2 regions of the Streptomyces sp. NPDC092370 genome follow, and region 2 is predicted to be linked to the other one. Evidence: predicted binding sites of a transcription regulator. Region 2 holds the regulator's gene; the other holds the start of a gene.
What was found. Region 2 encodes HspR, which represses chaperone genes until heat shock. Its sites were predicted from a motif close to TTGAGNNNNNNNNNCTCAA; they were not measured.

Region 1 (15,205 bases), on a different contig from region 2:
CGCAGCGGCCGTGCGCGGCACGCCGGTTGGACGACGGGGACAGCCGGTGGCAGTATTCGCCACCACGCCTTCCCGGAACAAATCATTCCAGCCCAAACCTGGCGTCTGACCTGCGTGGCTGCGCCGGTCACGCGACCCTTGCCGACCTCTTGCGAACTTTGTGAAGGGCTCGTGCAGACTGGCCGGATGCGAACTGAACTCGCCTCGGAGCCGGGAGACGCCGACCGCCCCAACGAGGACTTCGCCGGCGTCGGGCTACCGGCTTCGGGGCAGGGCGGTTCGGTCGTCGTCCTGGACGGGGTCACGCCACCGAAGGCCGGGACGGGCTGTCTGCATTCCGTCCCCTGGTTCACCGCTCGCCTCGGTGGAGCACTGACCGAACTGACCGTTTCACTGCCGGATGTTCCCCTGGTCGACGCCTTGTCCCGTGCCATCGCGCGTACCTCCGGGGCACACGCCGCAACCTGTGACCTTTCTCACCCTCGGACGCCTCAGGCCACGGTGGTGGCGGCCCGCTGGGATCCGGACACGGTGGAGTATCTGGTCCTGTCGGACTCCGCCCTTCTCCTGGAGTCCCCGGACGGCCTGGTGACGCCCGTCCTCGACGACCGGCTGGCCCTGCTCCCCCGCTCGGCGCTGGCGACCGACGCGCTGGTTGACTCCACGCTCCGCAACAGGGAGGGCGGCTTCTTCACGGCGGCCGCGGACCCTTCGGTGGCCCGCCGAGCGGTGACCGGCACCCTGCCGCGCAACGAGGTGCGCGCCCTGGCCGTGCTGACGGACGGTGCCACCCGCTGGGTGGAGCGGTTCGAGGAGGGCGACTGGGCGGACTGCTTCCACGTCGTCCGCAAGGAGGGCCCGCAGGCACTTCTCGACCGCGTCCGGACACTGGAGCGGTCGGACGCCGCCGCGACGTTCCTGGGCAGGAGCAAGAGGCACGACGACGCGACCGTGGTGTTCGTCGAGTTCTAGGGGGTGTCCGGTCTACTTCTCCATGCCGCGGTTGAGCTGGTGCAGCAGCCGGGCCAGTTCCGTGACCTCGCGGGAGTCCCAGTCGGCCAGGCGGCCGGCGTAGCGGGCGCGGCGGGCCTCCCGGACCCGGCGGACCCGGTCGTGGCCCTCCTGGGTGAGGGCGACGAGCCAGGCGCGTCCGTCGGCGGGGTCGGGCTCGCGCGCGACCAGCCCGAGGTCCTCCAGGGCGCGCAGCTGGCGGGACATCGTCGCCTTGCCGACCCCGATGTAGGCGGCGAGCTCGGTGGCCCGCTGTTTTCCGCACTCGTCCAGCCGGACCAGCAGGCCGTACGCGGACGACTCCAGGTCGGGGTGGACCTCGCGGGCCATCTCGCCCTGGCTGGCCCGGGCGCGCCGCAGCAGCACGGTCAGCTCGCGCTCCAGCGCCAGGAAGGCGGGCTGATCCACACCGCTTGCGGCCACACCGGCGTCGCGGTGTCCGTCGTCGTTGCCGCCCTCGTGCACGTCAGCCCCTGCCTCGGTCGTCGCCCGGTCGTGAGAATGCCGGTACTGGGATTTTCCGCCACCTGCCGTGATCGGCGCAGTTCGGCAAGTATTCCGCAGGTCAGGGCACTCCTGCCCACAGGGCCATCACATCGTGAAGGCCCGGGCCTCCCGCGCGGGAGGCCCGGGCCTTCCTTCATCCGGCCACGTCCTCCCCCAGTGCCCGAAGCCTGGGAGATGCCCCCATCGCCGCGACCGGAACCTCCGGCGCCGCCGCGCTCGTCGCGGGCGCGAGCGCCAGTTCCAGGACCTGACGGACGTCGGTGACGGCGTGGACGTCGAGCGTGTCCAGCACCTCCGCCGGGACGTCGTCCAGGTCGGGCTCGTTGCGCTTGGGGATGATCACTGTGGTGACGCCGGCCCGGTGCGCCGCGAGCAGCTTCTGCTTCACACCGCCGATCGGCAGGACCCGCCCCGTCAGTGAGACCTCGCCGGTCATCGCCACGTCCGTGCGGACCAGACGTCCGGACAGCAGGGACGCGAGGGCCGTGGTCATCGTGATGCCGGCGCTCGGGCCGTCCTTGGGGACCGCGCCCGCCGGGAAGTGGATGTGCACGCCCCGGTCCTTCAGGTCGCCCACCGGCAGTTCGAGTTCGGCACCGTGGGAGCGCAGGAAGCTCAGCGCGATCTGCGCGGACTCCTTCATCACCTCTCCGAGCTGACCGGTCAGCGTCAGTCCGGCCGCGCCCGTCTCGGGGTCGGCCAGCGACGCCTCGACGTACAGCACGTCACCGCCCGCCCCGGTCACCGCGAGCCCGGTGGCCACGCCCGGCACGGACGTCCGCCGCTCGGCCGGGTCCTGGGCGGACTCGGGCACGTGGTGCGGCCGGCCGATCAGGTCGCGCAGGTCCTCGTCCCGGACGGTGAACGGCAGCTTGCGCTCGCCCAGTTCGTGCTGGGCGGCGATCTTGCGCAGCAGGCGCGCGACGGACCGCTCCAGGGTGCGCACGCCCGCTTCGCGGGTGTACTCGCCGGCCAGCTTGCGCAGGGCGCTCTCGTCGATGATCACCTCGTCCGTGCCGAGCCCGGCCCGCTCCAGCTGGCGCGGGAGCAGGTGGTCGCGGGCGATGACGACCTTCTCGTCCTCGGTGTAGCCGTCCAGGCGGACGATCTCCATCCGGTCGGCCAGGGCCTCCGGGATCGCCTCCAGGACGTTGGCCGTGGCAAGGAAGACGACGTCCGACAGGTCCAGCTCGACCTCCAGGTAGTGGTCCCGGAAGGTGTGGTTCTGCGCCGGGTCGAGCACTTCGAGCAGGGCGGCGGCCGGGTCGCCCCGGAAGTCCGAGCCGACCTTGTCGATCTCGTCGAGCAGCACGACCGGGTTCATGGACCCGGCCTCCTTGATGGCCCGCACGACACGGCCCGGCAGGGCACCGACATAGGTGCGCCGGTGGCCGCGGATCTCCGCCTCGTCGCGGACGCCGCCGAGGGCGACGCGGACGAACTTGCGGCCCATCGCGTGGGCGACGGACTCGCCGAGGCTGGTCTTGCCGACGCCGGGCGGCCCGACGAGCGCGAGCACGGCACCGCCGCGCCGCCCGCCGATGACGCCCAGCCCCCGGTCGTTGCGCCGCTTGCGCACCGCCAGGTACTCGGTGATGCGCTCCTTGACGTCCTCCAGGCCGGAGTGCTCGGCGTCCAGCACCTCCTTGGCGCCCCGGATGTCGTAGGCGTCCTCGGTGCGCTCGTTCCACGGCATCTCCAGGACCGTGTCGAGCCAGGTGCGGATCCAGGAGCCCTCGGGCGACTGGTCGGAGGACCGCTCCAGCTTGTCGACCTCCTTGAGAGCGGCCTCGCGGACCTTCTCGGGCAGGTCGGCGGCCTCGACGCGGGCGCGGTAGTCGTCGGACTCCTCGCCCTCCTGCTCGCCGTTCAGCTCGCGCAGCTCCTTGCGGACCGCTTCCAGCTGGCGCCGCAGCAGGAACTCGCGCTGCTGCTTGTCGACGCCCTCCTGGACGTCCTTGGCGATGGACTCGGCCACGTCCTGCTCGGCGAGGTGGTCGCGCAGCTGCTGGGTGGCGAGCTTGAGCCGGGCCACCGGGTCGGCGGTCTCCAGCAGCTCGACCTTCTGGTCGGTGGTCAGGAACGGCGAGTAGCCGGAGTTGTCGGCGAGCGCCGAGACGTCGTCGATGGCCTGGACCCGGTCGACGACCTGCCAGGCGCCGCGCTTGCGCAGCCAGGCGGTGGCGAGGGCCTTGTACTCCTTGACCAGTTCGGCGACCTGCCCGGGCAGCGGCTCCGGCACGGTCTCGTCGACGCTGGTGCCCTCCACCCAGAGGGCGGCGCCAGGACCGGTCGTCCCCGCACCGATGCGCACCCGGCCCCGGCCCCGGATCAGCGCACCGGGATCACCGTCGGCCAGCCGGCCGACCTGCTCGACGGTGCCGAGGACACCGGTGTTCGCGTACGTCCCGTCGATGCGTGGCACCAGGAGTACCCGGGGCTTTCCGGGCGTTGACCGGGCAGCGGCCTGTGCGGCCTCCACCGCGGCACGGACCTCGGAATCGCTCAGGTCCAGCGGGACCACCATCCCGGGCAGCACGACCTCTCCGTCGAGCGGCAGCACGGGCAGGGTGAGCGGTGTGGACGTCGAAGCCATGATCTCCCCTTCGGCAGTCAAGTTGAGCTATGCCGACTCAATGCTTGGGTGACCCCGGATGTTCCCAGCCCGCTGTTCGCTGTCAGCGATCACCCGTGACACCGGGAGCCGGAAGGCGCGTAAGGTCCCCCATGTAAGGGATGATCAGGTTTCTCGCTCATTACAGGGGGATGACGTGGACGGAACTGTGCAGGCCTGGGTGAACGGATGGGTCGTGTCGCGCGGTGCCGCCCCGCCCCTGGCCGAGCCGTGGGGCTGGACCATCGACATGGGGATGTACGGCCACGTCACGCGGCACGTGTTCGGCGCGACGGGCGAGAGCCTCGACGAGACGACCGTCCGCAAGGTGGCCGACGGGGTGACCGGCCAGGGTGTGTGGCTGAAGGCCTTCCGGGACCCCTCGGTGGTCTCCGGCTGGCTGGACGACAGCTGGTGGATCGACCCCGAGCCCGGCTGCCTGATGACGGTCCCCTTGAAGGCGGACGATGCTCCGGCCGTTCCCGAGGGCTTCCGGCTGCGCGAGTGGTCGCGCGGTGGAGTGACCCGTCTGATGGTGGCCGCGCCGGACGGGTCCCTGGCCGCCCGCGGACAGGTCACCCCGACGGGCGAGACCGCCGTGGTCGACCAGATCGAGACGGCCCCCGAGCACCGCCGCAAGGGTCTGGGCAGCCTCGTCGTGCGGACGTTGCAGAACGCCGCCGTCCGGCAGGGGGCGCGGACCGGAGTCCTGGCCGGCACCCCCGCGGGCCGAGGGCTCTACGAGGCGCTGGGCTGGGAGATGGTGGCCCCGCTGACCAGCGCCAAGCACGGGCCGCCGGCCCCCGCCCGGGCCTGAAGGACCTCGCGGTCAGACCCCGGCCGGGCCGAGGCGCGCCGCGTACCACCGCCGGACCACCGGCCAGGTCGCGATCCCGACGCCCAGGGCGATCACATGCCCCCAGTTCGTCATCGGGTCGGTGAAGGCGAGCAGGTCCTGGAGCAGCATCCAGCCGAAGCCGGCCAGCAGCGGCAGGCGCAGCCACAGCGGCAGAAGGCCCGCCAGGGCGCCGATGCCCGCGGCGACGCCGAAGCTGACGCCGTAGTCGAGGCGGTGCAGGGAGCTGTCGGGCAGATGCCCGGCCAGGACCGCGACGCCCACCGGAACCTCGGTCGCGAGGGTGGCCAGCACATGCCCGAGCAGGAAGACGGCGGCCGTCCGCACGGCCCCTACCCGCCGTTCCAGCGCGGTCAGCACCAGCACGAAGGCGATGGCGAACAGCGAGGTCACCCCGCCCGCGACCCACAGCGCGCTGCCGATCAGCACCAGCCCCGGCGTCCGCGCCAGGTGCGTCACATCCGTGCTGGAGCCCTGGAGCAGGGCGTGCACCAGGGCCGGGTCCGCGTACGCGGCGATCAGCGAGGTGAGGCAGAGGACGACCGCGTATCCGAAGGTGAACGGCGTTCCGGTGGGGGTGGGCAGCAACCGCCAGGGGCGCGGCGACCACCGCCGGGGCGCTGCCGCGGGAGTGGGTTCCCGTAGCGTCGCGCCCACCGTCTCGCGCGGACTCCGCTGCCGCGGCACCCCGTCCAGCAGCCCGGGCACGTCCGGGACGGGCGCGCCCCTCGGCGTCGGTGTGGCCCTCTCGTGGGGCGGCGCGGCGCGTTTCACGACGGGCGCTCCTTTCCCTCGTGTCCCAGCCTTCGCCCCGGACCGTCCGCTGTCTGTGACCCGCGCCACGCGAGGGCGGATTCACAGCAAACCGACAGCCTCGCCCCGCGCCCCCTCGCGGGCCACGGCGGAATTCGCGGCGCCGCACCCTCCTCCCCTGCCAGGATGTCCCCATGCCTACCCCTTACGACATACCCGACGTCCTGGACCGTCGCGAGGGCCCGCACGGTGAGGTGGTGCTGCGGCGGCACGACGACCGGCTGGAGATCATCTCCAACGGCTGTTTCCTGATGGACACCTCCGACGGCCGCTCGGAGCGGCGGCTGGTCGACGCGGCACTCGACGCCCTGGCCGGCCGGGACCGTCCCGACGTCCTGATCGGTGGACTCGGCGTCGGCTTCTCCCTCGCGCACGCCGCGGCGGACCCCCGCTGGGGCGGGATCACGGTGGTGGAACGCGAGCACGCGATCGTCGAGTGGCACCTCGACGGCCCGCTCTCCGCGATCTCCGCCCAAGCCCAGGCGGACCCCCGCACGACCATCGTCGAAGCCGATCTCGTCGCACACGTCAATGAGACATCCGACACGTACGACGCCCTGTGCCTCGACATCGACAACGGACCGGACTGGACCGTCACCCAGGGCAACGGACATCTCTACCGGGAGGCCGGACTGGCAAGCTGCGCAAGGGTGTTGAGACCCGGCGGGGTTCTCGCCGTCTGGTCCGCCCAGCCGTCTCCGGAATTCGAAGAAACCTTGCGGAATGCCGGGTTCCAGCAGGTGCGTACCGAAGAGATCCCGGTTGCCCGGGGCGTTCCGGACGTCGTGCACCTCGCCATCAGCCCTGGATAGCAAAGGTGTACTGACTCCCCGTACGCTGCTCCCCTGACGCCGATCATTCAAGCGTCAATCGCAACCATGCGCAGGCATAGCCAGTCAGAAGGAATCACCCCACTGATTCCGGGAAAGCACACCCCAGGGGCGGGCGATGGAGCAGACACAGACCTCCCACAACGGTTCGGCGACGGCTACTCCGGGCGCACAGCGCCGGGTCCTGGTGGTCGAGGACGACGCGACGATCGTGGACGCCATCGCGACCCGCCTGCGGGCCGAGGGGTTCCTCGTGCAAACGGCGGGTGACGGTCCGGCCGCGGTCGACACGGCCGAGGCGTGGCAGCCCGACCTGCTGATCCTCGACATCATGCTGCCCGGCTTCGACGGCCTGGAGGTCTGCCGGCGTGTGCAGGCCGCCCGCCCGGTGCCGGTGATGATGCTCACCGCGCGCGACGACGAGACCGACATGCTGGTCGGGCTCGGCGTCGGCGCCGACGACTACATGACCAAGCCGTTCTCGATGCGGGAGCTGGCGGCGCGCGTGCACGTCCTGCTGCGCCGGGTGGAGCGGGCCGCCATCGCGGCGGCCACCCCCCGATCCGGCATCCTGCGCCTGGGCGAGCTGGAGATCGACCACGCCCAGCGCCGGGTCCGGGTGCGCAGCGAGGACGTCCACCTCACGCCCACCGAGTTCGACCTGCTGGTGTGCCTGGCGAACACCCCGCGCGCGGTGCTCTCCCGTGAGCAGCTGCTCGCCGAGGTCTGGGACTGGGCGGACGCCTCCGGCACCCGCACGGTCGACAGCCACATCAAGGCGCTGCGCCGGAAGATCGGCGCCGAGCGGATCCGCACGGTGCACGGCGTGGGTTACGCCCTGGAGACGCCGACGCCATGAGCGGCGGGCCGACCGGACGGAGAAACCCCGGGGAGCCGGATCCCTGGGGCGGGGTGAGCCCGTTCTCGATCAAGACCAAGCTGGGCGCACTGGTCGTCATCTCGGTGCTGATCACCACCGGTCTGTCGGTGATCGCGGTGCACACGAAGACGGAGCTGCGCTTCATCACGGTCTTCTCGATGATCGCCACACTTCTCATCACGCAGTTCGTGGCCCATTCGCTCACCGCACCACTGGACGAGATGACGGCGGTGGCCCGCTCCATCTCGCAGGGCGACTACACCCGCAGGACGCGGGAGAACCGCCGTGACGAACTGGGCGACCTGGCCGTGACGATCAACGCCATGGCCGACGAGCTGGAGGCCCAGGACAGCCAGCGCAAGGAACTCGTGGCGAACGTCTCGCACGAGCTGCGCACACCCATCGCGGGCCTGCGCGCGGTGCTGGAGAACATCGTCGACGGCGTCACGCAGGCCGACCCGGAGACGATGCGCACGGCACTGAAACAGACCGAGCGGCTCGGGCGGCTGGTGGAGACACTGCTGGACCTGTCCCGCCTGGACAACGGCGTCGTACCGCTGAAACAGCGGCGGTTCGAGGTCTGGCCGTATCTGTCCGGCGTGCTGAAGGAGGCCAACATGGTGGCCTCGGTGCGCGCGGGCATCGCCACCGGCTCGGGCAGTCACACCCGTACCGACGTCCATCTGCACCTCGACGTCCACCCGCCGGAGTTGACCGCGCACGCGGACCCGGAGCGCATCCACCAGGTCGTCGCCAATCTCATCGACAACGCGGTCAAGCACAGCCCGCCGCACGGCCGGGTGACGGTCAAGGCGCGACGCGGCGCCCTTCCGGAGTCGCTGGAGCTGGAGGTCCTGGACGAAGGACCCGGCATTCCGAAGTCCGAGTGGCACCGCGTCTTCGAACGGTTCAACCGCGGCAGCGCCAAGCGGCCGCAGGGGCCGGGCAGTGACGGCGGCACGGGTCTCGGCCTGGCGATCGCCCGCTGGGCGGTGGACCTGCACGGGGGCCGGATCGGAGTGGCCGAATCCGAGCGCGGTTGCCGGATTCTTGTCACCCTTCCGGGACTGCCATCTCTGCCAAGTTGACGTAAAGTTCGAAGCGGAGCCACAAGATCCACGGACGTCCGCGCTGGCGGACACGTGTGATCAGGCACAGGCCCGCGCCATCGGCGCCAGGGGCCCTGCCCCTCTCTTCCCTCCTGACGCGGAACCACGCTTGTTTCCCGCCATTTCAAGGCCCGAAACACGGTTCCAGATGTGACTTGCACGACGTTGAACGGGCCCGGCCTGACCTTCCCCGTCCGGGGGGCGTAGCCTTGATTCCCGCTGTCCATCATCTTGTGAAGCGGAAGAGGGCGGTTGCCGCCGTGTCGCCACAGTCCCCCAGTAACTCGAGCATCTCGACCGACACCGACCAAGCGGGGAAGAACCCTGCCGCGTCGTTCGGTGCCAACGAGTGGCTCGTCGACGAGATCTATCAGCAGTACCTCCAGGACCCGAATTCGGTAGACCGAGCCTGGTGGGACTTCTTCGCTGACTACAAGCCAGGGGCGGCCGCCGCCTCGGCTCCGGCGGGTACCGCGGCCGCGGGGGCCGCGGGGACCACCACCGCTCAGCCGGCCGCTCCGGCCCAGGCCCCCGCCCCGGCGGCCGAGAAGCCCGCCGCCGCGCCGGCTCCCGCCCCGGCTCCGGCTCCGGCCCCGGTGAAGCCCGCCGCGCAGGCCCAGGCCCCAGCCCCGGCCCAGGCCCAGGCCCAGGCCCCAGCTCCGGCGCAGGCCGCCCCGGCCGCCAAGCCCGCCGCCAAGCCCGCCGCCGCGAAGAAGGCCGAGCCCGCCGCGGAGGCCGCCTCGGGCCCCGAGCAGGTCGTGCTGCGCGGCCCCGCCGCCGCGGTCGCGAAGAACATGAACGCCTCCCTGGAGGTGCCCACGGCCACGTCCGTGCGCGCGGTCCCGGTGAAGCTGCTCTTCGACAACCGCATCGTCATCAACAACCACCTGAAGCGGGCCCGGGGCGGGAAGATCTCCTTCACGCACCTGATCGGCTACGCCATGGTGCAGGCCATCAAGGCCATGCCGTCGATGAACTACTCCTTCATGGAGAAGGACGGCAAGCCGACCCTGGTCAAGCCGGAGCACATCAACTTCGGTCTCGCCATCGACCTGGTCAAGCCCAACGGCGACCGTCAGCTCGTGGTCGCGGGCATCAAGAAGGCCGAGACGCTGAACTTCTTCGAGTTCTGGCAGGCCTACGAGGACATCGTCCGCCGCGCCCGCGACGGCAAGCTCGGCATGGACGACTTCACCGGCGTGACGGTCTCCCTGACCAACCCCGGCGGCCTCGGCACCGTCCACTCCGTGCCGCGTCTGATGCCCGGCCAGTCGGTGATCATGGGCGTCGGCTCCATGGACTACCCGGCGGAGTTCCAGGGCACCTCCCAGGACACCCTGAACAAGCTCGGCATCTCGAAGGTCATGACGCTCACGTCGACCTACGACCACCGGGTCATCCAGGGCGCCGCCTCCGGCGAGTTCCTGCGGATCGTCGCGAACCTCCTCCTCGGTGAGAACGGCTTCTACGACGACGTCTTCGAGGCGCTGCGCATCCCCTACGAGCCGGTCCGCTGGCTCAAGGACATCGACGCGTCCCACGACGACGACGTCACCAAGGCCGCCCGCGTCTTCGAGCTGATCCACTCCTACCGGGTCCGCGGCCACGTCATGGCCGACACCGACCCGCTGGAGTACCAGCAGCGCAAGCACCCCGACCTGGACATCACCGAGCACGGGCTCACCCTGTGGGACCTGGAGCGCGAGTTCGCCGTCGGCGGCTTCTCCGGCAAGTCGATGATGAAGCTGCGCGACATCCTCGGCGTCCTGCGTGACTCGTACTGCCGCACCACCGGCATCGAGTTCATGCACATCCAGGACCCGAAGCAGCGCAAGTGGATCCAGGACCGCGTGGAGCGCCCGCACTCCAAGCCGGAGCGCGAGGAGCAGCTGCGCATCCTGCGCCGGCTGAACGCGGCCGAGGCCTTCGAGACCTTCCTGCAGACGAAGTACGTCGGCCAGAAGCGCTTCTCCCTGGAGGGCGGCGAGTCCGTCATCCCGCTGCTGGACGCCGTGCTGGACTCGGCCGCCGAGTCCCGCCTGGACGAGGTCGTCATCGGCATGGCCCACCGCGGCCGGCTGAACGTCCTCGCCAACATCGTCGGCAAGTCGTACGCGCAGATCTTCCGCGAGTTCGAGGGCAACCTCGACCCGAAGTCGATGCACGGCTCCGGCGACGTGAAGTACCACCTGGGCGCCGAGGGCACCTTCACCGGCCTCGACGGCGAGCAGATCAAGGTCTCCCTGGTCGCGAACCCCTCGCACCTGGAGGCGGTGGACCCGGTCCTGGAGGGCGTCTCGCGCGCCAAGCAGGACATCATCAACAAGGGCGGCACGGACTTCACGGTGCTGCCGGTCGCGATCCACGGCGACGCCGCCTTCGCGGGCCAGGGCGTGGTGGCCGAGACCCTGAACATGTCGCAGCTGCGCGGCTACCGCACCGGCGGCACGGTCCACATCGTCATCAACAACCAGGTCGGCTTCACGGCGGCCCCCGAGTCCTCGCGTTCCTCCATGTACGCGACGGACGTGGCCCGCATGATCGAGGCCCCGATCTTCCACGTGAACGGCGACGACCCGGAGGCCGTGGTCCGCGTCGCGCGGCTCGCCTTCGAGTTCCGCCAGGCGTTCAACAAGGACGTGGTGATCGACCTCATCTGCTACCGCCGCCGCGGTCACAACGAGTCGGACAACCCGGCCTTCACCCAGCCGCTGATGTACGACCTGATCGACAAGAAGCGCTCGGTGCGCAAGCTCTACACCGAGTCCCTCATCGGTCGCGGCGACATCACCCTGGAAGAGGCCGAGCAGGCGCTGCAGGACTACCAGGGCCAGCTGGAGAAGGTCTTCACGGAGGTCCGTGAGGCCACGTCCCAGCCGGCGACGGTCGAGTCCTCGGACCCGCAGGCCGAGTTCCCGGTCGCCGTGAACACCGCGGTGACCACGGAGGTCGTCAAGCGGATCGCCGAGTCCCAGGTCAACATCCCCGACCACATCACCGTCCACCCGCGTCTGCTGCCGCAGCTGCAGCGCCGGGCGGCGATGGTCGAGGACGGCACCATCGACTGGGGCATGGGCGAGACCCTCGCGATCGGCTCCCTCCTGCTGGAGGGCGTCCCGGTCCGCCTGGCGGGCCAGGACTCGCAGCGCGGTACGTTCGGCCAGCGCCACGCGGTCATCATCGACCGCAGCACCGGCGAGGAGTACACGCCGCTTCAGTACCTCTCCGAGGACCAGGCGCGGCTCAACGTCTACAACTCCCTCCTCTCCGAGTACGCGGCGATGGGCTTCGAGTACGGCTACTCGCTGGCCCGTCCCGAGGCGCTCGTGATGTGGGAGGCGCAGTTCGGCGACTTCGTCAACGGCGCGCAGACGGTCGTGGACGAGTTCATCTCGTCGGCCGAGCAGAAGTGGGCCCAGACGTCCGGCGTCGTCCTGCTCCTGCCGCACGGCTACGAGGGCCAGGGCCCGGACCACTCCTCGGCCCGCCCGGAGCGCTTCCTCCAGATGTGCGCCCAGAACAACATGACGGTCGCCATGCCGACGTCTCCGTCGAACTACTTCCACCTCCTGCGGTGGCAGGTGCACAACCCGCACCACAAGCCGCTGGTGGTCTTCACGCCGAAGTCGATGCTGCGCCTGAAGGCGGCGGCGGCCAAGGCGGAGGAGTTCACGACGGGCCAGTTCCAGCCGGTCATCGGTGACGCGTCGGTCGACCCGGCCGCGGTGAAGAAGGTCGTCTTCTGCGCCGGCAAGGTCTACTACGACCTGGAGGCCGAGCGTCAGAAGCGCGGTGTGACGGACACGGCGATCATCCGCATCGAGCGCCTGTACCCGCTGGCGGGTGCCGAGCTCCAGGCGGAGATCAAGAAGTACCCGAACGCCGAGAAGTACCTGTGGGCCCAGGAGGAGCCGGCGAACCAGGGCGCCTGGCCGTTCATCGCGCTCAACCTGATCGACCACCTGGACCTGGCGGTCGGCGCGGACGTCCCGCACGGCGAGCGGCTGCGGCGCATCTCGCGCCCGCACGGCTCGTCCCCGGCGGTGGGTTCCGCGAAGCGGCACCAGGCCGAGCAGGAGCAGCTGGTGCGCGAGGTGTTCGAGGCGTAATCGTCCTCGCACGTGCCGCGTGACCGGGCCGCATCCCCGCTTCGGGGATGCGGCCCGGCCGTTTGCGCACACCTATCCTTGGGGGCATGTACTTCACGGACCGTGGCATCGAGGAACTGGAGAAGCGGCGCGGCGAGGAGGAAGTCACCTTCGAGTGGCTCGCCGAGCAACTGCGGACGTTCGTCGATCTCAATCCCGACTTCGAGGTTCCGGTGGAGCGGCTGGCGACGTGGCTGGCGCGGCTGGACGACGAGGACGACGAGTAGGACACGCGCCGCCGTCGAGGCGTCAGGCGTCAGGCGTCAGGCGTCAGGCGTCAGGGTGTCAGTCGGGCGGATGCGTGAGGGTGTACGCCAGGCCCAGTGCGCCGTGCGCGAGGAGCAGCGCTCCCGCCGTGACCCAGCCGCCGCTGCGCCGTCTCAGGCCCCGGGCGATGAGCGGGATGCCCGCCGCCACCTGGGCGATGGCCAGGGCGCGGGCCCTCGGACCGCCCGTCCAGGGCATCCAGGGGCCGAGGCGGCTGTGGTCGACGGTGTCGCGTGCCCCGACCGCCTCACGCCATCCCGGCCACTCGACGGGCACGGAGTCCGGCCGGCGAGCCGCGGCCTCCCGGAGCCGGTCGGCGGGTTCGCCGGGGGCGAGTCCGGCGGGCAGGGAGACCCCCACGCGCGCGAGCACCGCGAGCAGGCCGCGCAGGCGGGCGCCGGCGTCGGCCGCGGAGTCGGGTTCGGTCAGCTGCCCGAGGGCCTGGACGTCCAGGACGGGGTCGAGGCCCAGGCGTGCCGCGAAGGTGCGCATCGCCTCGTCCTCCCCCGCCGGGACGCCGCTCGCGAGCCATACGAAGCCGACCGGGCGGCGGAAGCCGGACGCGAACGTGAATCCCGCGTGCTCGGAGTCCCACCACAGGGCGAGGACGGGCCAGGGCGCGCCGACGGCGAGGGCCGTGGCCCAGCCGGTGACCACCCGGTCGACGGGATCGGCGCCGTCCCGCCAGGGACGGCCCTCGGGGACGAGAGCACTCCATTCGTCGCCCGCGCGGGTGAGCTGCATCGGTTCGCGCAGCAGATGTGCGACGGAGGCGACGGAGGCGGGCGACGCCCGGCACAACAGCAGCGCCCCGGGGGCGGGACCGGTGCGGTCAGCTTCCGTCGACATGCTCACACGCTAGGGCGATTTGCCACACCTTGAAGACTTTTGCGCACTCGGCTGTCGCCAGAACGGGTGCCTTGACTTTCCAGGACCGCGATATATCGTGATTATGAGGGGACGCGATATGGCGCGTCGATTCGTGGGAGGTCTGCACCATGTCCGAGTGGTCCGTCACGGAACCGAGGAAGCTCACCTTCGACGAGCCCGTGAGCGATCTGCACGTACGTCTCGTCAACGGAACGGTGAACGTGGTGGGCACCGACGAAGGTTCCGCCCGCCTGGAGATCTCCGAGATCGAGGGGCCGCCCCTGAGGGTGAGCCGCCAGGACGGCACCCTCACGGTGGCCTACGAGGACCTGCCGTGGAAGGGCTTCCTCAAGTGGCTGGACCGCAAGGGCTGGCGCCGCAGCGCGGTGGTCTCCCTGGCCGTCCCGGCCGGCACCCGGGTGGAGGTCGGGGTGGTGGGCGCGGGTGCCGTGATCTCCGGGATCCAGGGCCCGTCGGTGGTGAAGGGCGTCACCGGCGACACGACCCTGGTCGGCCTCTCCGGCCCGGTCCGCGCCGAAACGGTCTCCGGGAACCTGGAGGCCCAGGACGTGACCGGCGACCTGCGGTTCACATCGGTCTCCGGCGACCTCACGGTGGTCGAGGGCTCCGGCCCCTCCGTGCGGGCGGAGTCGGTCAGCGGCTCGATGATCGTCGACCTCGATCCGAACGGCCCGACGGACGTCCGGCTGACCAGCGTCTCGGGCGAGATCGCGATCCGGCTGCCGTACCCGGCGGACGCGGACGTCGAGGCGAACACGGCGAGCGGCTCCGTCTCCAACGCCTTCGACGGACTGCGGGTGCACGGCCAGTGGGGCGCCCACAAGATCACGGGCCGCCTCGGCGAGGGCACCGGCAAACTCCGGGCCACCACCGTGTCCGGCTCGATCGCCCTGCTGCGGCGCCCGGCCCGGGAGGACGAGGACGAGGAGCCGTGGGACACGCGGCCCGGCGCCGCGTCGGCGGACCCGGCGGGCGATCCCCGGGGCGGCTCGGGAGACAATTCCGTCTCCGGCCCCGGCGGCGCCCCCACCACCGCCCCGGCCGACGGCACGACCGACAAGAAGGTGCTCTGACATGCCCCCCGTCTTCGCCCACGGCCGCCTCCGCCTCTACCTGCTGAAGTTGCTGGACGAGGCCCCCCGCCACGGCTACGAGGTGATCCGCCTCCTCGAAGAGCGCTTCCAGGGGCTGTACGCGCCGTCGGCCGGCACGGTCTACCCGCGCCTGGCCAAGCTGGAGGCCGAGGGCCTGGTCACCCACACCACCGAGGGCGGCCGCA
Region 2 (15,205 bases):
GTGCAGCGGGGCATCGACATCGCGTACACGGCGGTGCTGCGGATGCCGCGCGAGGACGTGCGCGGCTGGCTGCGCGAGACGTACCCGGACGCTCCGGAGCCGCGCACGGGCGGCGGCTCCTGCGGGGCGCTGTGCCTCGACGTGACGCACGAGAACGGACTGCCCGGCACGGCGGAGGCACACGTGGTGCAGGTGAGGGTGGAGTACGTGAACGCCGAGACGGCGCTGGTGCGCTTCTCGGCGTTCACGATGTGACCGGGGACGGTCCTACAGCGTCTTGCCCGGCGCCGGTCCCACCAGCAATCCGTCCTCGAAGCGGTCCACCCGGACCGTGTCGCCGTCCTTGATCTCCCCGGACAGGATCTCCTTGGCGAGCCGGTCGCCGATGGCGGACTGGACGAGCCGCCGCAGCGGCCGGGCGCCGTACGCCGGGTCCAGGCCCTCCTCGGCGAGCCAGGCCAAGGCCTCGGGCGTGATGTCCAGGGCGAGGCGCCGCTCGGCGAGCCGCTTGGCCAGGCGGTCCAGCTGGAGCTTCGCGATGCGCTCCAGCTCGGGCTTGGTCAGCGCGGCGAAGACGACCAGGTCGTCCAGGCGGTTGAGGAACTCCGGCTTGAAGGAGCTGCGTACCACCTCCAGGACCTGTTCCTTCTTCTCCTGCTCGCTGGTCACCGGGTCGACCAGGTACTGGCTGCCCAGGTTCGACGTCAGCACCAGGATGGTGTTGCGGAAGTCGACCGTACGGCCCTGTCCGTCGGTCAGGCGCCCGTCGTCCAGCACTTGGAGGAGGATGTCGAAGACCTCGGGGTGCGCCTTCTCCACCTCGTCCAGCAGGACGACGGAGTACGGCCGCCTGCGCACGGCCTCCGTGAGCTGGCCGCCCTCCTCGTAGCCGACGTATCCGGGCGGGGCGCCGACCAGCCGGGCCACGCTGTGCTTCTCGCTGTACTCCGACATGTCGATGCGGACCATCGCCCGCTCGTCGTCGAAGAGGAAGTCGGCGAGGGCCTTGGCCAGCTCGGTCTTGCCGACGCCGGTCGGGCCGAGGAAGAGGAAGGATCCGGTGGGCCGGTCGGGGTCGGCGATCCCGGCTCGGCTGCGGCGTACCGCGTCGGACACCGCGCGCACGGCCTCGGTCTGGCCGATGAGCCGCTTGCCCAGCTCGTCCTCCATGCGCAGCAGCTTCTGCGTCTCACCCTCCAGCAGCCGCCCGGCGGGGATGCCCGTCCAGGAGGCGACGACGTCGGCGATGTCGTCGGCGCCGACCTCCTCCTTGACCATGGTGTCCTTGGCGACCTCCTCCTCGGCCTCGGAGGCGGCCTCCAGTTCCTTCTCCAGGGCCGGGATCTCGCCGTAGAGGAGCTTGGAGGCGGTGTCGAAGTCGCCGTCGCGCTGGGCGCGTTCGGCCTGGCCGCGGATCTCGTCGAGGCGTTCCTTCAGTTCACCCACGCGGTTGAGGGACTGCTTCTCCTTCTCCCAGCGGGCGGTGAGGCCGCGCAGCTCCTCCTCCTTGTCGGCGAGGTCGCGGCGCAGCTTCTCCAGGCGCTCGCGGGAGGCCGCGTCGGTCTCCTTGCCGATCGCCAGCTCCTCCATCTTGAGCCGGTCGACGGCGCGCTGGAGTTCGTCGATCTCGACGGGCGAGGAGTCGATCTCCATGCGCAGCCGCGAGGCGGCCTCGTCGACGAGGTCGATGGCCTTGTCGGGCAGGAAGCGGGAGGTGATGTACCGGTCGGACAGGGTCGCCGCCGCGACCAGGGCGCTGTCGGCGATCTGCACCTTGTGGTGGGCCTCGTAGCGGCCCTTGAGCCCGCGCAGGATCGCGATGGAGTCCTCGACGGTCGGCTCGGCGACCAGCACCTGCTGGAAGCGCCGCTCCAGGGCCGGGTCCTTCTCGATCCGCTCGCGGTACTCGTCGAGCGTGGTCGCACCGACCATGCGCAGCTCACCGCGGGCCAGCATCGGTTTCAGCATGTTGCCGGCGTCCATGGCGGAGTCGCCGCCGGCACCGGCCCCGACGACGGTGTGCAGCTCGTCGATGAAGGTGATGATCTGCCCGTCGGAGTCCTTGATCTCGGCGAGGACGGTCTTGAGCCGCTCCTCGAACTCGCCCCGGTACTTGGCGCCCGCGACCATGGCTCCCAGGTCGAGCGCGACGAGCCGCTTGTCCTTCAGCGATTCGGGCACGTCACCCTTGACGATCCGCTGGGCGAGCCCTTCGACGACGGCGGTCTTGCCGACGCCGGGTTCGCCGATCAGCACCGGGTTGTTCTTGGTCCGCCGGGACAGCACCTGCACCACGCGCCGGATTTCCTGGTCCCGGCCGATGACGGGGTCGAGCTTCCCCTCCCGCGCGGCGGCGGTGAAGTCGGTCCCGAACTTCTCCAGGGCCTTGTACTGGCCCTCGGGGTCGGCGGTGGTCACGCGTCGCTGTCCTCGTGTCTTCTGGAAGGCGGCCTGGAGCTTCTTGGCGTCGGCCCCCTGCTGGGACAGCACCTCGCCGGCCGCGCCGCCCTTCGCGGCCAGGGCGATGAGGAGGTGCTCGGTGGAGAGGTACTCGTCCCCCAGCTCCTTGGCGCGGGCCTGCGCGTCCGCGACGACGGCGAGCATCTCGCGGTTGGGCTGGGGCGGCGCGACGGTCGACCCGGTCACGCTCGGCAGCCCGGCGAGCACGCGCTCGGCTCCGGCGCGTACGGCCGCCTGGTCGGCGTCGACCGCGGCGAGCAGGTCGGTGATGTTCTCGTTGTCCTGTCCCTGGAGCAGCGCGAGCAGCAGATGGGCCGGGGTGAGGTCGGGGTGCCCCTCGGTCACGGCCCGGTTGCTGGCAGCGTTGATCGCGTCCCGGCTCCGGTTGGTCAGCTCGGCGTCCACGTTCGCGTTCTCCTCCTTGCACTGACCCGAACGGCTTGCACAAAGTTGAGTCTAGTGCACTCAAGGACGGTTCCGGGAGGGCCGGAGGGTCTAAGTTCCGAGCATGGCGACCAAGTACTCCGTGGATCCGGGCGCTCCGGACCCGTCGTTTCTCGGCTTCTGGCGGGAGCGGCACCTGTGCACCCTGACGACTCCCCGCCCGGACGGCACTCCGCATCTGGTACCCGTCGGGGTCACCTACGATCCCGAGGCCCGTCTGGCTCGGGTGATCACCAACCGGGCGAGCGCGAAGGTGCGGTACGTGCGGGCCGCCGGGGACCAGGGGGCGGCCGTGGCCGTGTGCCAGCTGGAGGGCCGCCGCTGGGCGACACTGGAGGGCCGGGCCTTCGTGAGCGAGGAGCCGGACCGGGTCGCCGAGGCGGTGCGGCGCTACGCGGAGCGCTACGGCAGGACTCCGTCGCCGAACCCCGCGCGCGTGGTGATCGAGATCCACCTGACGCGGGCCATGGGGCGGGGTTGAGCGAAGTGAATATCCACACCGGTGATCGATTGAATCCGGCCACCCCCGAACTCGGACGATGCCCGGAAATATCCCGGAAAACTGCAGCGGCGTCACCGTGTTCAGGTCACGGTGACGCCGCTGCGGGGGGAAGCGCCTGAGCGATCTGTTACGACGGGGGAATCGCGTCAGGCACTGCGGGGGGTGGCAGAGATGGTCCGCGGGACAGGGGAGTCGGCCTCCACCTGCTGATGGTCCCGCTGGTCCAGGTTCACGAAGATCATTCCGTACCGTACGGCACATCGCACTGGCTGCGGCGCCCCCCGAGGCCGCCGCAGACACCGGTACGCCCGTACGTCCTCGTCGTCGTCCCGCGTGACGACCACCGGCTCGCCGAAAACAGTCACCATCAACGAGTCACCGCTGTGGGGGATGGCGGTGACCAGGTCGATGAAGTGCCAGCCCGACCGGTAGGCGGTGGCCATTTCACGACGGAAGGAGCGGTCGTCGGGTGGAGTGGTCACGGTCAGCTCCCGGATCCGGCTGCTCCGGGGCTCGGCCAGCTGCTGTTCTCCGCTCCGTGAGCGCTGTTCACGGCGACGGACGGCCAGCTGCTGTTCGCCCGAACATCGTCCTTCACATCGGAGAAGCCACTCAGCGTACCGAGGGCCACAACGGCGGAGAAGGCGGCGACAAGCACCGAGCGAAGCATTCTGTTACGCATAGTCGGCTTCGTCCTCACTTGAAAGTCCCCTTTTCCCCCGTCGAGTACGACGATGGCTCATTCGGGCACGTCATGGCCACACAATCGATGCATCATGTTCCTGCATGTTCAGGACCCTGGGGGGTGGAGATTTGACATCAAATCAGACAAAGGAGACACATCCCCATGCGATGACCGAGTGGTGCGATGAGGGCGGCCGTCTGTATGCCGCCGCACTGCGCGCCGGACGCATCGCACGTGAGGACGTGGAGCCCGCTCCGTGCCTGATGGACTTCGCCCTGCTCCACCCCGACCCGGACGACCCCGGCTGGCTGCGGCCGGTGCCGCCCGCGGTCGCCCTGTCCCGGCGGCTCAACCCCCTGGAGCAGGAGATAGCCGACCGCCGGCGCCTGGCAACCGGTCTCGCCGAGACCTTCGAGCCGTTCATGACCCTGGGCACCCAGCTGGCCGCGACCAGTGACGCCATCACTGTGCTGGAAGGCGGCGAGCGAATCAATGCCGCACTCAACATGGCCACTTTGCAGTGCCAGGCGGAGATGCTCACCGTCCAGCCCACCGACCGGATGTCCGAACGCAGCCTTCTGCGCGGTCTGGAACGCGACCGGCCGCTGATCGAACGCGGTGTGCGCATCCGGACTCTGTATCAGCACACCGCCCGCTACAACCCCGAACAGCTCGCCTACGCCGCCCAGCTCTCCAACGGCAAAGCGGAGTACCGCACGATCGACGAACTCGTCGAGCGCCTGATCATCTGCGACGAGTCCGTCGCCTTCATCCCCGCCCGCGACGATCAGCAGGTGGCCCTGGAACTGCGCCATCCCGGCCTGGTCCGCTACCTCATCAAGCTCTTCGAGTACCTGTGGGACCGGTCGGTTCCGCTCAGCACCGGCACCCCGTACGAGACCGCCCGCGACGGCATCACCGAGATCCAGTACTCCATAGCCAAGCTCCTGGTCGAGGGCCACGTCGACGAGGCCATCGCCCGGCGTCTCGGCATGAACGTGCGCACCTGCCGGGCCCACATAGCCAAGCTCGCGTCCGCTCTGGGCAGCGGCAGCCGCGCCCAACTGGGTTACCTCATCGCCCAGTCCGGCATCCTGAAGCAGGATCAGGAAGGGGCCTCTGGTTGACCTCGCGGCCCCAGGGCGCAGCTCGGCGCCTCATCGGGCGGTCCGGGATCCTTGATCAGGGACGCTGAGGGGCGGGGTCACGGCCGAGGGGGGCGGGCCGTCCAGGCCCGCCTGGGCGATGCGTACGCCGAGTTGCGTACGGCTCGCCGCCCCCAGCGTCTCCGAGAGGCGCGCGATGTGCGCCCGGCACGTCCGGACGCTTATGCCCAGCCGTTCCGCGATGACGGCGTCCTGATGCCCTTCCGCCAGCAGCGCGGCGATCGACTGCTCCCGGTGCGAGATGCCCTCGATGCCGGTGTCGGGGAGCGGGGCCTTGAGGGGGATGGCCAGGCGCCACAGCCGGTCGAAGACCGTGACGAGGTACTCGACGATCGCCGGGTGCCGTAGCTCGAGGGCCATCGTGCGGTCGGTGTTGGCGGGGATGAACGCCACCGTCCGGTCGAAGAGGATCAGCCGGTCGATCACCTCGTCCAGCGTGCGTGCCTCCACCGCGTCGCCCATCAGCTCCAGGTAGGTCAGCAACCCCTGCCCGTGCCGGGCGACATGCGTGTACAGGTCCCGCATCCGCACCCCGCGCCCCCGCAGGGCCAGCGCCCGGTGCAGGCCCTCGGAGAGCTCCGCCTCGCGGCGGATGCCGCCGGGCTGGACCGTGAGCACCTCGGTGGTGCACGCCTGGGTCGCCTCGTCCATCGCGGCCTGGATGCGCGCGAGTCCGTCCAGGACCCGGATCGCCGGGCCCTCCGCCGCCGACGCGGCCGGCCGCACCTGGCGGCCCAGTCCGGCGTACCACTCGACGGCCGTGACGGCCGAGCCCAGCCGCCGCTGACTGGCACTGACCTCGTCGTACATCCCGCGCAGCAGCCGGGTCATGACCTCCTGCGGGGAGGTCGGCACCAGCCAGTCCATGTCGTCGGGGTCCGGGTGCAGCAGGGCGAGTTCCAGCAGGCAGGGCACCGGTTCCGCGTCCCGGCGCGGCACCCGGCCGCGCCGTACGGCCCGGGAGTACACGCGGTCCCCGGTCTCGCACAGTCGGTCGGCACCATGGGGATGCTCATCCGCCCCGTGCCCGGCCATCGCCCATCCCACCCCCGGTTTCGCCGTCTTTCCGCAGCGCAACTATGCGCGGACCGGCCGTGCTCCGCAACACGGCTCGACCACAACCGAGCCGCCTTTCGGCCCACTTGGAACCGGTATGCGCGGGGTGCCGCGTGGCCGGTGACCGCACGCCGGGGTGACGTGCGTGCAGGTCGTGCGACCGGCCGGTCTGTGCTGGGGCCGACGTGGCGTCGCAGGAACCGCCGAGAAGGTGGGCGTACGTCTTAGCGCCCGTCGGGCCGGACGGTCGCTCCGGCCGGTGCGGCCACCGCTCCGTGGGCTCCCCGGGCACGGGGCGACGGGTCCCGGCCCCGCGTATCGACCGGGTCCGTGGCGGGACCGCGACGGCTTTGTCGCGTTCCACGGCGTCGGGGCGGCGACCGTCGTGGCGTGTCGCAGGCCCGGTACGCGGCCGCGCGCCGGGCTCCGGTTCACGACGGGACGCGCAACGCGCCCGGGCCGAGCACGGGAGACGGTGGCCGGTCCCATGCCCCGCCCCGGCGGCCGGCCGCGGCTAGGCGCCGTCGTCCTCGCGGGCGAGCAGTGGCTCCACTCGCTCGTACGCCGCCCCGTCGCGGAAGTGACGCGTGTACAGGCCGGCGTCACCGCCGAGGCCGGCGTCCTCGGCTTCCTTCACGTCGACGATCGTCTTCAGTCGCCAGGTGCCCGTCTCCTGCCGGTCGTTCAGGGAGCCGGTCTCCGCCGCGCGCGCCCACCGCTCGACCCGCTCTCTGGCGGACCGCTCGTCGACCGCGTGCACCAGGACGAAGTTCTCCTGGTACAGGAGCTGCTCCGGTTCCCCGGCCGGGGCCGGGCCGGAGGTGGTCGCCTCCCTCACCACCTGGGCGACGTAGGGCTGCGGGGCGGGCTGCCCGGCACCGGTTCGGCCGGTCACACTCACTCCCGTCCGCACGTCGGTCAACGCGCCGCCCGCCCGCCGCCACGTGTCGAAGCGGCGGTCGTTCAGCAGCTTCCACGCCTGGACATCATCCCCGTCGGTGGGCAACCCCCGCCGGACGGAGCGCTTCTCACAGCGGGAGACGAACCGGGCGGCGGCCAGGCCGTCCGCGGCGAGACGGTCACCTACCCGGACACCGGTGCCGGTGCGGTGCCGGTGCCGGTGCCGGTGCGGTGCCGGTGCCGGTGCCAGTGCCGGTCCCGCCGGTTCCGGTGCCGGTCCCGTTGCCGGTGCCGTTGCCGGTTCCGGTGCCGACTCCAGTGTCCGTCTTGGTCCCGGTGTCGGTGCCGGTCCCGGTCCCGGCTCCAGTCCCGGTCCCGGTCCCGGTCCCGGCTCCAGTCTCGGTGCCGGTCCCTGTGTCGGTCCCGGTACCGGCTCCAGTGCCGCGAACGCGGGCGGGCACCCGTCAGACGCCGGTCGAGAGGCGAGTTGCGCGGGCGCCAGGACAGTCCCGCGTCAGCCCCCGCCGGTGGCTACTTCAGGCCGATGGCCCGGCACGCCGCCTTGTACTCGGCCGTGCAGATGTCCGCCAGCTTGTAGATGTCGTCCGCGATCACCGTGTCCTTGATGTTCTCCTTGGTGAGCGCGACCACGGGCACGAGCTGCGCCGGGATGCCCTTGTGCGTGGGGCTGTCGACCTTGTCGCGGGCCAGGGAGGCGAACTGGATGTCGCGGCCCTGGACCTTGGCGACGGCCATCTCCGCGGCGTTCTCCGCCTCCTGCGGGTACGACTTGTACACGCTCATGTACTGCTCGCCGCTGATGATCCGCTGCACGGCCGGCAGCTCCGCGTCCTGCCCGGTGATCGGCGGCAGTTCGGTCACGCCCGCTGCCTGAAGTGCCTTGATGATGCCGCCGGCCATGCCGTCGTTGGCGGAGTACACCGCGGCGATGTTGCCCTTGCCGATCTTCTCGATCGCCAGGGCCATGTTGGCCTCGGCGTTCTCCGGCTTCCAGTCCTTGGTGTCGAAGGACTCGGCGATCGTCACGTTGCCGTTCAGCTCGGACATGGCCCCGGCCTTGAACTGCTTGGCGTTCGGGTCCGTGGGCGAGCCGTTCATCATGACGATCTTGTCGGAGAGGCTCGCCTTCTCGCCGATGGCCTCCAGCAGGGTGCGGCCCTGGACCTCGCCGACCAGCTCGTTGTCGAAGGAGATGTAGGCGTCGATCGGGCCCTCGGCCAGCCGGTCGTAGGCGATGACCGGAATGCCGGCCTCCTTCGCCTTCTTCACGCCGCTCGCGATGGCCTTCGAGTCGACGGCGTCCAGCAGGATCACGTCGACCCGGTCGTCGATCATCTGCTGCAGCTGGTCCGCCTGCTTGTCCGCGCTCGCCTCCGCGTTGGCGTACGCGACGCGGCCCTTGTCGTTGGTGAGCGACTCGACCTTCGTCTTGATGATCGGGTAGTCGAAGTTCTCGTACCGCGTGTTCGCCTTCTCCGGCAGCAGCAGTCCGACGGTGATGTCGTTGCCCTTCGCCGGGCTCGCGTCGTCACTGCTCCCGGTCGCGTTGAGCACGCCGCAGCCGGCGAGCGTGACGGACATCGTGGCGGCTGCCACGGATATGGCGATACGACGCATGCGGGAGCTCACTTCGCGTGTGATTCGGACGTGGGCACAGCTTTCCGCCCATGTGACTGAAAAGCCAACGCGGACGCGACCCCCAGCGTCAAGCGGAACCACTTAACGAGATGACAACACCACGCTCCGCAGCAGTTGTGAAGACTCTGCGGAAGCACCTCCAAGCGCCGCGCACGTGCAGGTCACCCACCGAAGAGCGGGTGAAACCGGCCCAAGGCATACGAAAAGGGCCGGGAGTCAACTCCCGGCCCTTTCGCGTCGCCTGCGCGTCAGTCGGACTGCTGCTGCCGTTTCGGCCGCCACACCACCAGCGCGCTGGTCTGTTGCATCTCCTGGTACGGCACCAGATCGCGGCGGTACGACGCGTGCACCGCCGCCTCGCGCTGGCGCATCGCCGCCGCCGCGCCGTCGAGCGCGTCCTCCAGCTCGGCGACCCGGGCCTGGAGCGCGGCGACTTGGTTCTCCAGTTCGATGATGCGCTTGATTCCGGCCAGGTTGATGCCCTCGTCCTGCGACAACTGCTGGACCGTGCGCAGCAGTTCGATGTCGCGCGCCGAGTAGCGGCGGCCCCGGCCCGCGGTGCGGTCGGGGGACACCAAACCCAGCCGGTCGTACTGGCGCAGGGTCTGGGGGTGCAGGCCGGACAGCTGGGCCGCCACCGAGATGACGTAGACCGGGGTTTCCTCGGTCAGTTCATACGGGTTGCGCCGACGACCGTCCATCTGACTCATGCTCCCTTCGCGGCCTGGAACAGATCCGCCCGCGGATCCTCATCCGCGGTCACCTCGCGATACGCCTCGAGTGCGTCACGAGCTTTCCCCGTCAGGTCCTTCGGAACACTCACCTCGACGGTGACCAGGAGGTCCCCGCGGGTGCCGTCCTTGCGGACCGCGCCCTTGCCCCGGGCACGCATGGTGCGCCCGTTGGGCGTGCCCGGAGGCAGCTTCAGGGTGACGGGCGGGCCGCCCAGGGTGGGTACCCGCACCTCGCCGCCGAGGGCCGCCTCGACGAAGGTCACGGGGACGGTGACCGTGAGGTTGTCCTCCTTGCGGCCGAACACCGGGTGGGAGTCGACGTGCACGACCACGTACAGGTCGCCCGCCGGGCCGCCGCGCTCGCCCGGCGCCCCCTTGCCGCGCAGCCGGATCCGCTGGCCGTCGCTGACGCCCGCGGGGATGCGCACCTGCATGGTCCGCGAGGACTTGGCCCGGCCGCTGCCCTTGCAGACCTCGCAGGCGTTCTCCGCGATCAGGCCGCGGCCTTTGCAGTCCGGGCAGGGGTCGGTGAGGGAGAAGCCGCCGCCGCTGCCCCGGGCGACCTGCCCGGTGCCCACACAGGTCGGGCACACGCGGGGTGTGCCGTTCTTGTCGCCGGTGCCCGAACAGGCCTTGCAGGGGGACTGCGAGGACATCCGCAGCGGGACGGTCGCACCCTCGATCGCCTCGGTGAAACTGAGCGTGACCTCGGACTCGATGTCCTGGCCGCGCCGGGCGTGCGCGCGCGTCCCCGGTCCGCCCGCACCGCCGCGGTTGAACAGGCCCCCGAAGACGTCACCGAGTCCGCCGCCGAAGCCGCCGGCTCCCTGACCGCCGCCTTGGGCGCCGCCTCCGAAGAGGTCGCCCAGGTCGAAGTTGAAGGAGCCGCCCGCGCCGCCCGGCCCCGGGCGGAAACCGCCGTTGCCGAAGAGGGCGCGCGCGTCGTCGTACTCCTTGCGCTTCTTGGGGTCGCCGAGGATGTCGTTGGCCTCGGAGATCTCCTTGAAGCGCTCCTCCGCCTTGACGTTGCCCTTGTTGGCGTCCGGGTGGAACTCGCGGGCGAGCTTCCGGTACGCCTTCTTGATCTCGGCCTCGGTGGCGTCCTTGGGGACGCCGAGGACCTTGTAGTAGTCCTTCTCGATGAAGTCCTTGGTGCTCATCCTCGACGCCCCTCCTTCCCTTCGTCTGTGACGTCAGCCCTCGTCCGGGCCACCGTTCTCCTTGTCGTCGGCGTCGGCGGACTCGTCCGCCTTGACCGTCTGCGCCCCCGGCTGCGGCTCGGCCACCGCCACCCGCGCGGGGCGGATGGTGCGCTCGCCGATCCGGTACCCGGGCTGCAGGATCGCGACGCACGTCGTCTCGGTGACGTCCGGTGCGTAGCTGTGCATCAGGGCTTCGTGGATCGTCGGGTCGAAGGGCTCGCCCTCCTTGCCGAACTGCTGCAGGCCCATCTTCGCCGCGGTGCTCTCCAGCGACTCGGCGACGGACTTGAAGCCGCCGACCAGTTCGCCGTGTTCACGCGCGCGGCCGATGTCGTCGAGCACGGGCAGGAGCTCGGTCAGGAGGTTCGCGATGGCGATCTCCTTGACCGCGATCCGGTCACGCTCGACCCGGCGGCGGTAGTTCTGGAACTCGGCCTGGAGGCGCTGGAGGTCCGCCGTGCGCTCGTTGAGCGCGGTGCGGGCCTGGTCCAGCTGGGCCACCAGAGCCACGTCCTGGCCCGTGTCCCCGGCCGGGGCCGCCCCCTCCTCCGGGGAGGGGGAGTCGGCCTTCGGCTCGGCGTCGTCGGAGGTGGCGCCGGAAGGGACGTCGGGCTGCTGCGACTGCTGCTCGTCGAAGCCCGGGGTCTCCTCCGTCACGCGGCACCGTCCTTCCGCTCGTCGTCGACGATCTCGGCGTCGACGACGTCGTCGTCGGCGGACTTGGCGCCACCGGCCGCACCGGCGTCACCGGCGGGGCCACCGGCGGCCTGGGCCGCGCCCGCGTCCGCGTACATGGCCTGGCCGAGCTTCTGGGAGACGGCCGCGACCTTCTCCGTGGCCGTGCGGATCTCGGTGGAGTCCTCGCCCTTGAGCTTCTCCTTCAGCTCGGCGACGGCTTCCTCGACCTCGGTCTTGATGTCGCCCGGGACCTTGTCCTCGTTGTCCTTGAGGAACTTCTCGGTCTGGTAGACGAGCTGCTCGCCCTGGTTGCGGGACTCGGCGGCCTCGCGGCGCTTGTGGTCCTCCTCCGCGTACTGCTCGGCCTCCTGGCGCATGCGGTCGACCTCGTCCTTCGGCAGCGAGGAGCCGCCGGTGACGGTCATCTTCTGCTCCTTGCCCGTGCCCAGGTCCTTGGCGGTCACGTGCATGATGCCGTTGGCGTCGATGTCGAAGGACACCTCGATCTGCGGGACGCCGCGGGGCGCCGGCGGCAGACCGGTCAGCTCGAACATCCCGAGCTTCTTGTTGTACGCCGCGATCTCGCGCTCGCCCTGGTAGACCTGGATCTGCACGGACGGCTGGTTGTCCTCGGCCGTGGTGAAGATCTCGGACCGCTTGGTCGGGATCGTGGTGTTGCGCTCGATGAGCTTGGTCATGATGCCGCCCTTGGTCTCGATGCCGAGGGACAGCGGGGTGACGTCGAGGAGCAGAACGTCCTTGACCTCGCCCTTGAGGACACCGGCCTGGAGGGCGGCGCCGATGGCGACGACCTCGTCCGGGTTGACGCCCTTGTTGGCGTCCTTGCCGCCGGTCAGCTCCCTGACGAGCTCGGCGACGGCGGGCATACGGGTCGAGCCGCCGACCAGGACGACGTGGTCGATCTCGCTGATGGAGATGCCGGCGTCCTTGATGACGTTGTGGAACGGCGTCTTGCAGCGCTCCAGCAGGTCCGCGGTCAGCTGCTGGAACTGGGCGCGGGTGAGCTTCTCGTCGAGGTGCAGGGGGCCCTCGGCGGAGGCGGTGATGTAGGGCAGGTTGATCGAGGTCTCGGTGGACGAGGACAGCTCGATCTTCGCCTTCTCGGCGGCCTCGCGCAGACGCTGCAGGGCCATCTTGTCCTTGCCCAGGTCCACGCCGTGGCCGGACTGGAACTGCTGGACGAGGTAGTCGACGACGCGCTGGTCCCAGTCGTCACCACCGAGGTGGTTGTCACCGTTGGTGGCCTTCACCTCGACGACGCCGTCGCCGATCTCCAGCAGCGAGACGTCGAACGTACCGCCACCGAGGTCGAAGACCAGGATGGTCTGGTCGTCCTTGTCGAGGCCGTACGCGAGCGCGGCCGCGGTCGGCTCGTTGACGATGCGCAGGACGTTCAGACCGGCGATCTCACCGGCCTCCTTGGTGGCCTGACGCTCGGAGTCGTTGAAGTACGCCGGGACGGTGATGACCGCGTCGGTCACCTTCTCGCCCAGGTAGGCCTCGGCGTCGCGCTTGAGCTTCTGGAGCACGAAGGCGCTGATCTGCTGCGGGTTGAAGGGCTTCCCGTCGAGCTCGATCTTCCAGTCGGTGCCCATGTGCCGCTTGACCGACCGAATGGTCCGGTCCACGTTGGTGACCGCCTGACGCTTGGCCACCTCTCCGACGAGCACCTCACCGTTCTTGGCGAAGGCGACGACGGACGGCGTGGTCCTGGCGCCCTCGGCGTTGGTGATGACGGTGGGCTCGCCGCCCTCCAGAACGCTGACGACGGAGTTAGTCGTGCCCAGGTCGATGCCGACCGCACGTGCCATTGTGATTCCTCCAGCTGACTTGAGTGGAACGGACTCAAGTGTGCACGACGGCCCCCGACCGGTCAACAGAGCTGAGTCGAGCAGACTCAACTCTTATCCGTTCCTTACACGCAATGACGCTCTGACCTGCGGGGATACGCTGCGTCGAGGTCCGCACACAGGGACACGCGCGGGCGAAACACCCTGAGGAGCACCCCTCCCACCACCCACCACAGGGCGCCGGACCCGATCCGGCCGATATGCGCGAGTACCCCGACGGGCACCGGCGGACGCGGTGCCTGACACGCGCCTCTGCGGTGTATGGACGTGACGCCCCGCCCCCCCCCCCCCCCGCAGCAGAACCGCCTCCGGCACGGTCAGCCCGAGCCGCCGCAGCCGGCGCCCGAGATGATCGGGCCCACCGCGGAACACCGCCCGGCCGGCCGGCCGACCACCGCGTCCCCGCCACGAGGACGCCATCGGCAGCGGCCACCGCGGTCGGCGCCAACAGCACCCCCCCCTCCCGGCCCCGAACCCGGCCCCGGCGTACCCGCGCACGCACCCTCCGGCCCCGAACCCGGCCCAGGCGTACACGCGCACGCACCCTCCGGCCCCGCACCCGGCCCGGGCGTACCCGCGCACGCACCCTCCGGCCCCGCACCCGGCCCGGGCGTACACGCGCAGCGCCATACAGCCCGAGCAGGGGGACCGCACCCGAGGCGACGAGCACCCCCCGCGCCTCATCGGCGGGTGGCCCGCCCTCCACCCCGCCACATCCCCCCGCCCCACGACCAGCCCCGTGACGAGCACGACGGCCACGCCCCGGACAACGGCACGTCACGCTGCCGCCGCGCTCGATCAGCCACAGCCGCAGGGCGGGCCCCGCAGGACGGCCGCGAGCAGGGCGGCGAGGGGGAGGACCGCGAGGAGGAGGGGCTGCGAGGAGGAGAGCCGCGAGGAGGAGAGCTGTGGCGGCGGCGGTCGTCCCGCAGAGCACGCATATAAAGTAGGCGGATCACGACAATTCGGCATGAATGACGTGAGGGGATCACGGCCGGGTCCCGCCGCCACGCGCGACGGAATCCACGCCGAAACCGGCCCGTTTCTGAGGCAACCCTCAGCGATTCAGATCACTGCCCACCCGGCTACAGTGCGGCGGAGGATGAGGGTAGTCTCAGACGGACTGCATAAGTTACCGCTTAGTAATTTCGGGGAAGCCTGAAGAACGACAGGCCACCCCGACGAAACCCCTCGCAGGCCCGAGGAGCCCCCATGCAACTCGCCGCGATCATCGTGTCGCTGGTTCTGACCGTGGTCGGCGTCGCGCTGCTCGCACGCGCGATCGGCCAGTTCGTCCGGTACTTCAAGCTGGGCCAGCCGGTCCCGGCCGGTACCCGGACCGACAACCCCTACCAGCGCAGCGTGACCCTGGTGAAGGAGTTCCTCGGCCACACGCGCATGAACCGGTGGGGCATCGTCGGTGTCGCCCACTGGTTCGTCGCCGTCGGCTTCCTGACGCTCCCGCCGACCCTCGCCCAGGCCTTCGGCCAGCTGTTCCAGGCCGACTGGGTGCTGCCGGTCATCGGTACGTTCCTGCCGTTCGAGCTGTACATCGAGTTCATCGGCGTGATGACGATCCTGGGCATCGCGGTGCTCATCGTGATCCGCCTGCTGAACCTGCCCAGCCGCCCGGGCCGCAAGTCCCGCTTCGCCGGTTCCAAGGCCGGCCAGGCGTACTTCGTCGAGTACGTCATCCTCACCATCGGTCTGGCCATCTACGTGCTGCGGGGCCTGGAGGGCGCGCTCCACCACGTCGACCACTACGAGGCCTCGTACTTCGCCTCGTACCCCCTGGTCCTCGCCTTCAAGGGCCTGTCGGTCACGGCGCTGCAGAACCTGGTCTACCTG

Region 1: a site for HspR is predicted at 4,137-4,155, ahead of lon (endopeptidase La). Genes of this name have one in related genera too.

Annotation. Positions count from the first base shown of each region.
Region 1 covers NZ_JBIVQO010000004.1:148,036-163,240, forward strand. Annotated here, with positions in the region: gene ACIQHQ_RS14700 (protein phosphatase 2C domain-containing protein) at 187-972, shown strand; gene ACIQHQ_RS14705 (MarR family winged helix-turn-helix transcriptional regulator) at 985-1,476, opposite strand; gene lon (endopeptidase La) at 1,652-4,114, opposite strand; gene ACIQHQ_RS14715 (GNAT family N-acetyltransferase) at 4,290-4,949, shown strand; gene ACIQHQ_RS14720 (rhomboid-like protein) at 4,962-5,762, opposite strand; gene ACIQHQ_RS14725 (spermidine synthase) at 5,936-6,613, shown strand; gene ACIQHQ_RS14730 (response regulator transcription factor) at 6,750-7,490, shown strand; gene ACIQHQ_RS14735 (sensor histidine kinase) at 7,487-8,599, shown strand; gene ACIQHQ_RS14740 (multifunctional oxoglutarate decarboxylase/oxoglutarate dehydrogenase thiamine pyrophosphate-binding subunit/dihydrolipoyllysine-residue succinyltransferase subunit) at 8,881-12,729, shown strand; gene ACIQHQ_RS14745 (DUF6104 family protein) at 12,816-12,995, shown strand; gene ACIQHQ_RS14750 (hypothetical protein) at 13,054-13,884, opposite strand; gene ACIQHQ_RS14755 (DUF4097 family beta strand repeat-containing protein) at 14,034-14,999, shown strand; gene ACIQHQ_RS14760 (helix-turn-helix transcriptional regulator) at 15,001-15,205, shown strand, end outside.
Region 2 covers NZ_JBIVQO010000019.1:21,021-36,225, reverse strand. Annotated here, with positions in the region: gene ACIQHQ_RS35765 (hypothetical protein) at 1-255, shown strand, start outside; gene clpB (ATP-dependent chaperone ClpB) at 268-2,865, opposite strand; gene ACIQHQ_RS35755 (pyridoxamine 5'-phosphate oxidase family protein) at 2,969-3,385, shown strand; gene ACIQHQ_RS35750 (hypothetical protein) at 3,553-3,888, opposite strand; gene ACIQHQ_RS35745 (helix-turn-helix transcriptional regulator) at 4,259-5,218, shown strand; gene ACIQHQ_RS35740 (LuxR C-terminal-related transcriptional regulator) at 5,249-6,292, opposite strand; gene ACIQHQ_RS35735 (DUF4288 domain-containing protein) at 6,828-7,208, opposite strand; gene ACIQHQ_RS35730 (sugar ABC transporter substrate-binding protein) at 7,745-8,851, opposite strand; gene ACIQHQ_RS35725 (heat shock protein transcriptional repressor HspR) at 9,121-9,573, opposite strand; gene dnaJ (molecular chaperone DnaJ) at 9,579-10,766, opposite strand; gene grpE (nucleotide exchange factor GrpE) at 10,800-11,465, opposite strand; gene dnaK (molecular chaperone DnaK) at 11,462-13,318, opposite strand; gene ACIQHQ_RS35705 ((Fe-S)-binding protein) at 14,570-15,205, shown strand, end outside.